2 regions of the Paenibacillus sp. PSB04 genome follow, and region 1 is predicted to be linked to the other one. Evidence: riboswitches for the same ligand, from Rfam matches in the RefSeq annotation. Region 1 holds a riboswitch; the other holds the start of a gene.

Region 1 (5,284 bases):
CGGAATCGATCTGCTTCTCCCATTGGTAAATTTGATTGAGGGAAGCACTGATTTTACCAAGCTCCTTATACATCACGGTCAGCTCAGCTGTGGCTGTGATCGCGTTCCCGAGCTTGACTGCCGCTTTATACCGTTTGTCCGACGCGCTTCGGGTGCTGTTCGCTGCCGTAATCTTCTTATTCTCGGCAGTTACCTGCTTCTTTAACGTTTGGACTTGCGCCAACGTATCCTTCACCGCCTTGGCTTTGGCCGAGGCTTCCTTCTTGGCGGCAGCGAGCGCATCCTTACGGCTCTTGATTTCCGCACGGGCCGCACTGGCCGAGGCCTTGATCTGGTTGCGCTTCAGATCGTACTGAAGCGCGGCCTTCTGGTCTTTGCGTTTTCTCGCATCCGCCGCCTTCTTCCCAAGGTCTGTATATTCATTGAGCAGCGGCTGATATTTCTTCTGAGCCTGATCGGCTTCGGATTTCAGCTTGTCGATCTTGGCTTTGTCGATCCCCTGCACCTTCGCATTGACAGACTTTAACCGGTCATCATTCTGTTTCCGGAGCACTTGAATCTGCTGCTTCTTCAGCTTATTGGCCTCTTCCAGCGCCTTATAGCTGTCATGAAGCACGCCTATACTCTGCAAAGCGGCGTCCCAAGCACTGTCCGATGCGGCGTCCGCCTTGGCCGGACCCAGCATGAACAACGCGACCGTACAGCATAAAACCGTCAACAAGCTGTTTTTCCATAAAACTTTTACATACGACATCTTCATCTCTCCCCCAAATCATCAAAATTCATAATAAATGGACAAAAAAAGCACCCCGCAAGTAAGGCATGACGCCTTTCCTGCAGGGTGCTTCTCCCGCTTCCAATCACTATGTTGAACCCACTATAGCGCTATTTCTCTCGGTTGTCAATAAATTCCTGGAACATTTGTTCCTCTTTTTTTGGCCGAATCCGGTTGTCGTGATTACTGACCGACCATCCCGCCGTCAACCGTGTACAGGGAACCTGTAACGAAAGAAGCTTCATCGGAGAGGAGGAAGTTCATTACCGCCGCTACTTCCTGCGGCTCGCCGTAACGGCCCATCGGTGTGGCCGCTTCATTGGCGGCTTTGTACGCTTCTGCATTGCCGGAGTTCGCCTCAATCTGCCGCATCATCCGGGTGTTGATCGTTCCAGGCAGAACCGCATTAACCCGGATGCCCAGCGAAGCCAGCTCGTTGGCAGCAACGCGCGTCAAGCCGATCACGGCATGCTTGGACATAATGTATGGGGCCACTCCTGGCGCGCCCATCAGGCCTGCAAGCGAAGACGTATTCAATATTGCGCCGGAATTCTGCTTTTTCATAACTGGAATAACGTAATGCAGCCCCAGGAACACCCCGCGGACGTTGACGTTATATACCAGATCAAGCGCTTCCACGGATTGCTCTTCGATTAGCCCAGTAGGGCCCTCAATCCCTGCATTGTTCGCAAAGTAATCGATGGTGCCGAATTTTTCAACAGCACGGTTCACATAGTTCTGCACGTCCTGCTCTTTGGATACGTCGGCAGCGATCGCCAGTGAATTGGTATCGTTCAGGCCAAGCTCCTCGACGACGCTCTTGACCGCATCTTCCTTCAGATCGACCAGGACGAGGTTCAGCTTGCGCTCGGCCAAACGCCGTGCCAGCTCTTTCCCGATTCCTCCGGCCGCGCCGGTAATGACTGCAGTTTTCGTTTGTGTTTGACTCATGACTGAATCGCTTCCTTTTCAACAAAGTTTATAAAATGATTTATAGGCTTTATAGCTCATGTCTGCTACATGTATAGGTTACACCCTTATTAATTGTTTACACAATAATCATATTTCGAAATAATGTCATCTATCCAACAGATTGCCGCCGTATGTCACCGAACCATGACAATCTTGAACATTTACCTTCTTTTTGTTGATGATTTTCTGCGTTTTGGCGGCATCCCAACTTACGTTATAATAGGAGAAACGACAAGCTGGAGGCAGATGCATTTGACAGATGAACACGTTCTTGACCGCAGAGCCAGAAGAACCCGGCAGGCGCTCAAATCCGCTCTCGTTTCCTTAATTCTCGATAAAGGCTTCGATTCGGTGACTATTATGGACATCGCAGCCCGTGCAGACTATAACCGGGGCACCTTTTATAAGCATTTCGTCAGCAAGGAAGACCTGCTCAAGGAAATCCACGACGAGTTTCTGCAGGGCATCGCCGAACTGCTCGTCAAGCCGTATGAGGGCCTGGAGCGAATTGAAGCCTCGATGACCTACCCCTCGGGGCTGCGCTTGTTTGAACATATCGAGCAGCATAAAGATGTGTTCCTGGCCTTATCGCGAGTCGAACGCGGAAAGCTGGCGATGGACATGTACGACAGGCTCAGGGAGTCGATGCGAAAGGACATGCATATCGAAATGGAACCGACCGAGCCGCCGATCGACTACGAAATCATGCTGAGCTACCGGATGTCGGCCACGGTGGGGGTCATTATGCACTGGGCAGAGGTTGATTTTAAATACACGGCGTCTTATATGGCGCAGCAGCTGATGGTGCTGGTTGAGACAAAAATGGATTACATCGTGTTTAAAAGAAACGGCGGCACATAAGCATCATTCTCAAAACTCCCCATTGTGCCCGTAAGCACAATAAGGTATCATTCTACATAGATGGACTGTGTGCGACTGGCGGAAACATGGGATGAACCATGAGGGAGCACATGGATATAAACAGCCGTACGCCTGGGCAGAGGTAAGGGGAATTTCCCCTTGCCTCTTTATGTTTTTCTGGACCTTACCATGATTTAAAGGAGATGCAGACAATGACAGAACAAACGCTGATTTTGGACGGAGCGCGCGTGGCGCAGGACATTAAGGACGGCTTGGTTAGCAGGGTGAAACGGCTGTCCGAGCAAGGGATTACCCCCTGCCTGGCGACCATTTTGGTAGGCGACGACCCGGCATCGGCCACATACGTGCGCATGAAAGGCAATGCCTGCAGACGGCTCGGGATGGAATCGTTAAAAATCACACTGGATGCGGGGACGACGACCGAGGAGCTTATCCGTGAAATTCAGAAGCTTAACGCCGACCCGAACGTTCACGGAATTCTGCTGCAGCATCCGGTTCCCCATCAGATTGATGAAAGGGCCGCATTTGACGCGATCGCCATTGAAAAAGACGTCGACGGCGTCACCACGCTGGGATTTGCGCAGAATGCTTTCGGCTTTGCCGCCTATCCTTCCTGCACCCCGGCGGCCATCATCACCATCCTGGATTACTACCGGATTCCTGTAGAAGGCAAGCACGCTGTTGTTGTCGGCCGCAGCCCGATTCTCGGCAAGCCCGTCTCGCTGATGCTGCTGAACCGCAATGCCACGGTCACGATCTGCCATTCGAGAACGAAAGGCCTTGGTGATATCGTGTCCCAGGCAGAGATCGTTGTTGCCGCAGTAGGCAAACCGAAATTCATTCAGGGAGACTGGATTCAGGACGGGGCCGTCATTCTGGACGCAGGCTACAATGAAGGCAATGTCGGGGACGTTGATTATGAGGCATGTCTGGAAAAAGCGAGCGCCATTACACCCGTCCCTGCGGGCGTCGGACCGGTAACCATCGCCATGCTGCTGAAGCACACGGTGGATGCGGCGGAAAAACAGCTGGGATAAACCAGCCATCGGTATGGCCCGGTTTTCCAAGGGACACTTAAAGAGCCGTGTATCGGCAGCACAAATACGCCGGGCAACGGCTTCATAAAATGCAAGAGGGCATTCCGCCGAACATCATTCGGTGAAATGCCCTTTTTTCTACCCAAGATGTAATGTTCTTGAGTCGGTTGGTATCCGATTCACATCAATCCGTTCGTCACAAACGGCGGCCTATTCATACCGCAGCGCCTCGATCGGATCCAGCTTCGCGGCCTGTCTTGCCGGGAATACACCGAATACGATACCGATGCAGGCCGAGAACCCGACGGCAAGCAGCACGGAGTTCATGGACACCGCGGTGGTCACGTCCATCAGCTTGCCGACGAACTTGGAGCCGCCGAAGCCAAGGATGACGCCGATCACACCGCCCAGAATAGCCAAGGTGACCGATTCAAACAGAAACTGCGATAGAATCGTCCCTTCCTTGGCCCCGATCGCCTTCCGGATACCGATCTCCCGCGTCCGTTCGGTAACGGACACCAGCATGATGTTCATGATGCCGATTCCGCCGACGAGCAGGGATATCGCCGCCACGCCGCCTAGAAAGAGAGTCAGCGTTTTGGTGACACTTTCGGCGGAGGACATGACATCCTCCTGGCTTTGAACCCTGAAATCATCGTCGGCCCCGCCAAGTTTATGGCTTTGGCGCATCGTATACTGGATCAGCGCCATGGTGCTGTTGATCACGTCGGTAGATTTGGCTTCGACCAAAATTTGCCGGACACTGCTCCGGGAGCTCCCGGTCTGAAACCGGGACTGAATCGTCGTGATCGGCGCGATGACGGTGTCGTCCTGGTCAACCGTTCCCGAAGAACCCTTGGCTTTGAGCACACCGATGACCCGAAACGGGATGTTGTTGATTTTGATCATGCTGCCGACCGCATCGAAGCCCGCTTCACCAAATAGCGTTTCCGCCGTCGTTGCGCCAAGGACCACGACCTTTGCCCGGTCATTGACTTCATCCTCCGTAAAGAAACGTCCGATGTCCGTCTCCCACGATTTGATGTCGGCATAGCCCGGCGTCGAGCCGATGATCGTGGCGGAGGCCGTGTTCGATCCGTTCAGCAGCTGCGCGCTTACCTGCGAGACCGGCGCGACGTACTTCACGGTATCGATTTTGGAGATCGGGTCAGCGTCGGAAATGTTCAGCGTGCCCGTGCTTCCGCCTTGGCTGCCCCCTGCCGCTGTGCCGGTTGACGACCCCGAGCCTGCGGTAACCGTGATCAGATTGGAACCCAGGCTCTGGATTTGGCTCGTCACCTGCTTGCTCGTTCCCTGACCGATGGAAATCATGGCAATGACGGTCGCCACGCCGATGATGATTCCAAGCATCGTCAGGAAGGAGCGCAGCATGTTGGACCGTAAGCTTCGGATTGAAATGCGCAGCAGTTCCCCCACATTCATACCCGCTCACGCTCCGTATTCGGCCGATCCGTCTCGATCAGGCCATCGCGAAACCAAATGACCCGTTTCGTATGGGCGGCGATGTCAGGTTCATGGGTGACGATGACGATCGTATGCCCCTTTTCGTTCAGTCTCCGGAATATGCCCATGATTTCCTCGGATGATGCTGTATCCA
Region 2 (5,284 bases), 2.3 Mb from region 1:
CGTCTGTCGGCAGCTTCGTGTAATACTCGACAGGCTGCAGCGTTTCCGGATCGCGGAACAGTCCAACATGTCCCACCTTGGCGGCGGGAATCAGCTTCAGCATGCCGTCGAGCATGCCGAGCCCGGCGCGCAGGATCGGAATCAGGCCAAGCATGCGGCCCGCCAGAACCTTGCCGTCCATCTCAGCGACAGGTGTCTGCACCTTCACCGACTCGAGCGGAACCTCGCGTGTAATTTCGTAAGCCATTAAGGAAGCAACCTCATCGACCAGTTCGCGAAAATCTTTCGTGTTCGTCCGCACATCGCGGATAAATGTCAGTTTGTGTTGAATCAAAGGGTGATCACAAATCACCAGTTTTCCCATGTTAGTCCCTCCGGTTAAATCGTAAGTCTAAGTGCTGTCATTGCCGGTTAGTTAGATGCCCATTCGCATACGATACATGCAAGTACACAAATCTTATTTATTATATCATTCCTGGAAATGATTTTGCACCCAAGAAAGATATGTTTATTCTGGCCCAAAGATCAGCCGGCTTAAACGTTAACCGAAAGACCGCGCAAGGGAACCGGCATGGTGTAAGCACCCCGTAAAGACCCGCCAATCTAACATTTGCCCTTCGCATCGACCAGTCTTAAATCTAGCAGTTTATCTCCCTCTGAACTACTATATAAAAGCCACTCTAAGAGTGTGAAGGCACACATCCGCTGTGACGGCAGAAAGGTTTATTGACCTATACGGCTTCTGAGAGCGAAAAGAAAAACGTATTATCGGCGTACATTCTCAGAAGACAGACCGCGTTTAGCGGGAGTTTCTTTTGCGGGATCAGGATGGTTAGCCTCGAAACATCGGAAAATCTCTATTTCTTATTTCTAAAAAAAGGGACCGGAGAACATTCCCCAGTCCCTTATATTCTCACAGACCTGTACTTCTCAAGATCTGTGTCCTATTAGTAGTTAAGTTCAGGATACAGCGGATATTGATCCGTCAGTTCCTTCACCATCGCCGCTGCTTTGGACAGCACGGCTTCGTCCTTAGGCGCCTTCAGCGTCATGGCGATGATTTTGCCGATCGTCACCATAGCCACTTCATCCATGCCGCGGGAAGTCGCAGCCGGCGTACCGATCCGGATTCCGCTCGTGACGAACGGGCTGGTCGGATCGAACGGAATGGCGTTTTTGTTGACGGTGATACCGACGGAGTCCAGCACCTTCTCAGCGTCTTTCCCTGTAATGTTTACGCTGCGGGTATCCACCAGCATCAGGTGGTTATCCGTGCCGCCCGATACGATGTTCAGGCCTTCGCTGATCAGCGTCTCAGCCAATACTTTGGCGTTCTTCACCACGTTTTCGGCATACGTTTTGAACGATGGGTCCAGCGCTTCGCCCAAGGCTACGGCTTTGGATGCGATAACGTGCATCAGCGGACCGCCCTGCGTGCCCGGGAACACGGCCTTGTCGATGGCCGCAGCCCATGGCTGCTTGCACAGAATCATGCCGCCGCGCGGACCGCGGAGCGTTTTGTGCGTTGTCGTCGTAACAAAATGGGCGTGAGGCACAGGGTTCGGATGAAGCCCGGCTGCAACCAGGCCCGCGATATGAGCCATGTCGACCATGAACAGCGCGCCTACGTCATTGGCGATCGAAGCGAGAGCTTCGAAATCAATCGTACGCGGATAGGCGCTCGCACCGGCGACGATCAGGCGCGGACGATGCTTGAACGCAAGTTTGCGGACTTCGTCATAATCGATGAGGAACGTATCTTCCTGGACCCCGTAAGCGACGAAGTTGTACAGCAGACCGGATGCGTTCACCGGGCTTCCGTGCGTCAGGTGTCCGCCATGGGCAAGGTTCATCCCGAGTACGGTGTCCCCTGGTTTTAGCGCTGCCAGGTATACGGCCATGTTGGCCTGAGCGCCGGAGTGCGGCTGCACGTTGGCATGCTCGGCTCCGAACAGTTCTTTCGCACGGTCACGAGCGATATCTTCAACGATATCGACGCGCTCGCAGCCGCCGTAGTACCGCTTGCCCGGATATCCTTCGGCGTATTTGTTCGTGAGGACGGAGCCCATGGCTTCCATAACCGCTTCACTGACAATATTCTCCGATGCGATCAGCTCGATGTTTGCACGCTGACGCTTCAGTTCCAAGTTCATGGCCTCGAGTACAGCCGGGTCCTTCTTACGCAATTGATCCATGTTAATAGTTCCTCCCTTATTGGAATTCAAAATAAAATGTTCGTTTCAATCATCCGCTCATGTTAATCGCAAAGATCTGAACTGCCGCCGTCACGGTCGGTTCTGCCGGCTTCTTCATCCAGACGGTACACCGCCCGTTCGCCGCCGATCAGCTTGGGCCGCGTGTAGGCCGCATTCACACGCGCGTGCCCAACATAGCGTAGGGTCGGGCGGAAAGGCACCGCCACACGCCGCAGATGCATGCCGATCATCGTCTCGCCGATGTCAATGCCCGCGTGAGCCTCGATCGCTTCGGCCAGGCAAGGCTCCTTCATGGAACGGTAAGCAGCGGCAGCCATAGAGCCGCCCGCCTTCGGAACAGGAACGGCGGCGACCTCGGTTAAGCGAAGACGCTCCAGTACGGAACGCTCCATCACCAGCGCCCGGTTCAAATGCTCGCAGCACTGAAACACCGTGTCGAAGCCGAACTTGGCCCGGACCTCGCCGATCGCCTGCAGCAGCTCCTCGGCAACCCCGAGCGCCCCCGAAGTGCCGATGCGTTTCCCGGCCACCTCACTGGTGCTCGTTCCGACAACCAGTACCTTACCAGGGCCAAGCCCCGCGGCTTCCACCAGCTCATGAAGAATTTGGGATACCTGTTCTCCCAGCGAAACTTCCAATGGACTGCCTCCTGACATGCTTTCCATGAGAAAACCTCCCTAATTGTGCAGATACCGCTCTTCAATCGCTTTAATCTTGTTCACACGCCCGACATGACGCTCGCCGCCGCTGAACTCCGTGCCCAGCCAAGCCTTGACGATTTCCTGGGCCAGACCCGGACCGATGACGCGTTCGCCCATCGCCAGCACGTTGGAGTCGTTATGCTCCCTGGTGGCGATCGCCGAGAACACATCGTGGACCAAAGCACACCGGATGCCCGGAACCTTGTTCGCCGCGATGCTCATGCCGATGCCTGTTCCACAGATCAGGATTCCCCGGTCGGCCTCGCCTTTGGTAACCAGATCGCACACAGGGAGAGCATAGTCGGGATAGTCCACGGAATCCGTGCATCCGCATCCCACATCCGCAACTTGATGCCCCATCCCTTCGATCACGGCAATGATGTCTTCTTTCAAACGTATACCCGCATGATCTGTTCCAACAGCAATTTTCATCTTTCGAAAAACCTCCTAAAATTTCGCGCAATACAGAGAAACGAATCCAGCGCTCCCCGGTATTCCCGTGACTTCTTGTACCATTATAACTCATTTGCAGCCACTAGACGAAAAAAAGAGCAGTCCGCGGATCATTCCGCAGAATTGCTCTTTTGCCCAGGCGACCGGCCGTATATTCCGGTGCTCCATCGTGGTTGGATCCACATTGTCGCCAGTTACACCGGAACCGATGTTTTTCACCTTCATCATAAAGCATGACGCGATGAAAATCAATCTGCAAATTTACTCCATTTTTTCAGGCCTAGGCTCCCGCCCAAGTGCTAATTTAAGCTTGTTTCTTAAAATGTACGGAACGCCTCCAGCTTATCCAGCAGCCGCTCGATGGCGGCGCGGATTTCTGCGGCGGTGACATCGTAATCGTCGCGGGACCCGCCGAACGGGTCCGAAATATCAAAGCTCGGGATCCGCTGCTGGATCTCGATCAGCCGCTCCCGTTCCTCGTCCTCCAGCTGCTGCCCGAGCGCCCGCTTCATTTCCCAGGTGGCGTACAGGCTGTCGAGCTCCTGCAGGTCCTTGATCACGTTCTCGTCATCTTCGGTGTATTCCTTCAGGGTATAAATTTTGTCAGCCGCGAGCGGAAAGCTCCGGATCACACGCTGCTTATGCCCCTGGGTCAGTGTCAAAATCAAATCCGCCCAATCCACCATGTCGGCCCTGAGCGGCTTGGCAGTCAAATGCTCATCGATCTCGTGGTCCCGCAGCACCGCTTCCGCATGACGCGAGATGGGTGTCCCTTCAAGGGCGGCCACGCCGGCCGAACGGACTTCGAGCGGAACGCTGCGCTCCTTGGCCAGCTTGCGAAGCAGAGCTTCGGCCATCGGGCTGCGGCACGTGTTTCCCGTACAGACAAACAAAATATGCTTCACGTCTCTAGCACCTCCCGAAGTGTCTTTGCCGATATTGTATCAGAAGATAAAGGCGAGGCCAAATGCCAGCAAAATCGCGCCGCCAAGGGCCTCACCGTATTCGCCGAGATTCCGGCTTACCCTCCTGCCGAGCAGGAGTCCAAGCACGGCCATCGCGCCCCCGCAGATCCCGAAAGCAAGCACGGTCAGAATCCGGTTGCTCTCAAACATCCCCAGGGATACGCCTACCGAAAAGGAGTCAATGCTGACGCTGAGCGAAAACAGCAGCATCCCCAGCAAAGAGCGGTGATCCACCATTCGCGTTTCGCTTGTTTTGAAGGCATTCAGGACCATGTGCCCGCCTAGCAGCACAAGCAGCCCGCCGGCAACCAGGGCCGCAACTTGTCCAAGCAGCGAACTGACGTAATATCCCATAAACATTCCCAGCAGCGGCATCAACACATGGAAAAGGCCGATCAGCAAGCTGATCTTGAGAATATGCAGCAGCCGGATTCCTTTCATGCCGATTCCTACGCCCAGAGAGAATGCATCCAGTCCTAATGCGACGGCCATTATCATGATTGTCATTAGCTGCCCTAAACCGGCAGAAGTCTCCAACATCCCTATTCCCCCATGTCCGTTAGGTTCTTGTACAACCATATGCGGACAAGAGGTAAATGATGTCTCTTAAAAGGTGCGGCGAGAGGTCACAAGCGCACAACCCGCTGGCCGGCGGCCTTGCGGAGCCGGTTCATGATGGCAGCGCCCAGACCCTCTTCCGGGCAGGCTTCCGACAAAATAAACGTCACGCCTTCTTCATCCATGCGGCGAAGAGCGGCGTACAGCCGGTGGGCGGCCGCTTCCAGCCCGGCAAGACTGCCGAGGGACTGCACGCAATCCGCGGCGTAACGGCCGATATGCTCCTCGAATGCCATCACGCCGGTTCTCTCCCCGCGGGCCGCCGCCGCCTTCAGCTGCTCATCGATCCAGCCGGAGACCCGCTCCGGCGTGCCGCCCTGCACAATGGTGA

The links. Region 1 has a riboswitch for ZMP and ZTP ahead of K2F33_RS27420 (bifunctional 5,10-methylenetetrahydrofolate dehydrogenase/5,10-methenyltetrahydrofolate cyclohydrolase). Riboswitches for the same ligand answer to the same signal wherever they lie in the genome.
Region 2: it holds a riboswitch for ZMP and ZTP, as region 1 does, so the genes downstream of both, rpiB (ribose 5-phosphate isomerase B) here and K2F33_RS27420 (bifunctional 5,10-methylenetetrahydrofolate dehydrogenase/5,10-methenyltetrahydrofolate cyclohydrolase) in region 1, are expected to answer to the same signal.

The regions. Positions count from the first base shown of each region.
Region 1 covers NZ_CP081301.1:5,963,270-5,968,553, forward strand. The annotation lists gene K2F33_RS27405 (hypothetical protein) at 1-754, opposite strand, end outside; gene K2F33_RS27410 (SDR family NAD(P)-dependent oxidoreductase) at 959-1,726, opposite strand; gene K2F33_RS27415 (TetR/AcrR family transcriptional regulator) at 2,000-2,608, shown strand; ZMP/ZTP riboswitch at 2,670-2,753, shown strand; gene K2F33_RS27420 (bifunctional 5,10-methylenetetrahydrofolate dehydrogenase/5,10-methenyltetrahydrofolate cyclohydrolase) at 2,821-3,666, shown strand; gene K2F33_RS27425 (ABC transporter permease) at 3,877-5,109, opposite strand; gene K2F33_RS27430 (ABC transporter ATP-binding protein) at 5,106-5,284, opposite strand, start outside.
Region 2 covers NZ_CP081301.1:907,843-913,126, forward strand. The annotation lists gene upp (uracil phosphoribosyltransferase) at 1-364, opposite strand, end outside; gene glyA (serine hydroxymethyltransferase) at 948-2,195, opposite strand; gene K2F33_RS04635 (TIGR01440 family protein) at 2,258-2,872, opposite strand; gene rpiB (ribose 5-phosphate isomerase B) at 2,894-3,349, opposite strand; ZMP/ZTP riboswitch at 3,497-3,578, opposite strand; gene K2F33_RS04645 (low molecular weight protein arginine phosphatase) at 3,688-4,275, opposite strand; gene K2F33_RS04650 (manganese efflux pump MntP) at 4,315-4,875, opposite strand; gene K2F33_RS04655 (L-threonylcarbamoyladenylate synthase) at 4,962-5,284, opposite strand, start outside.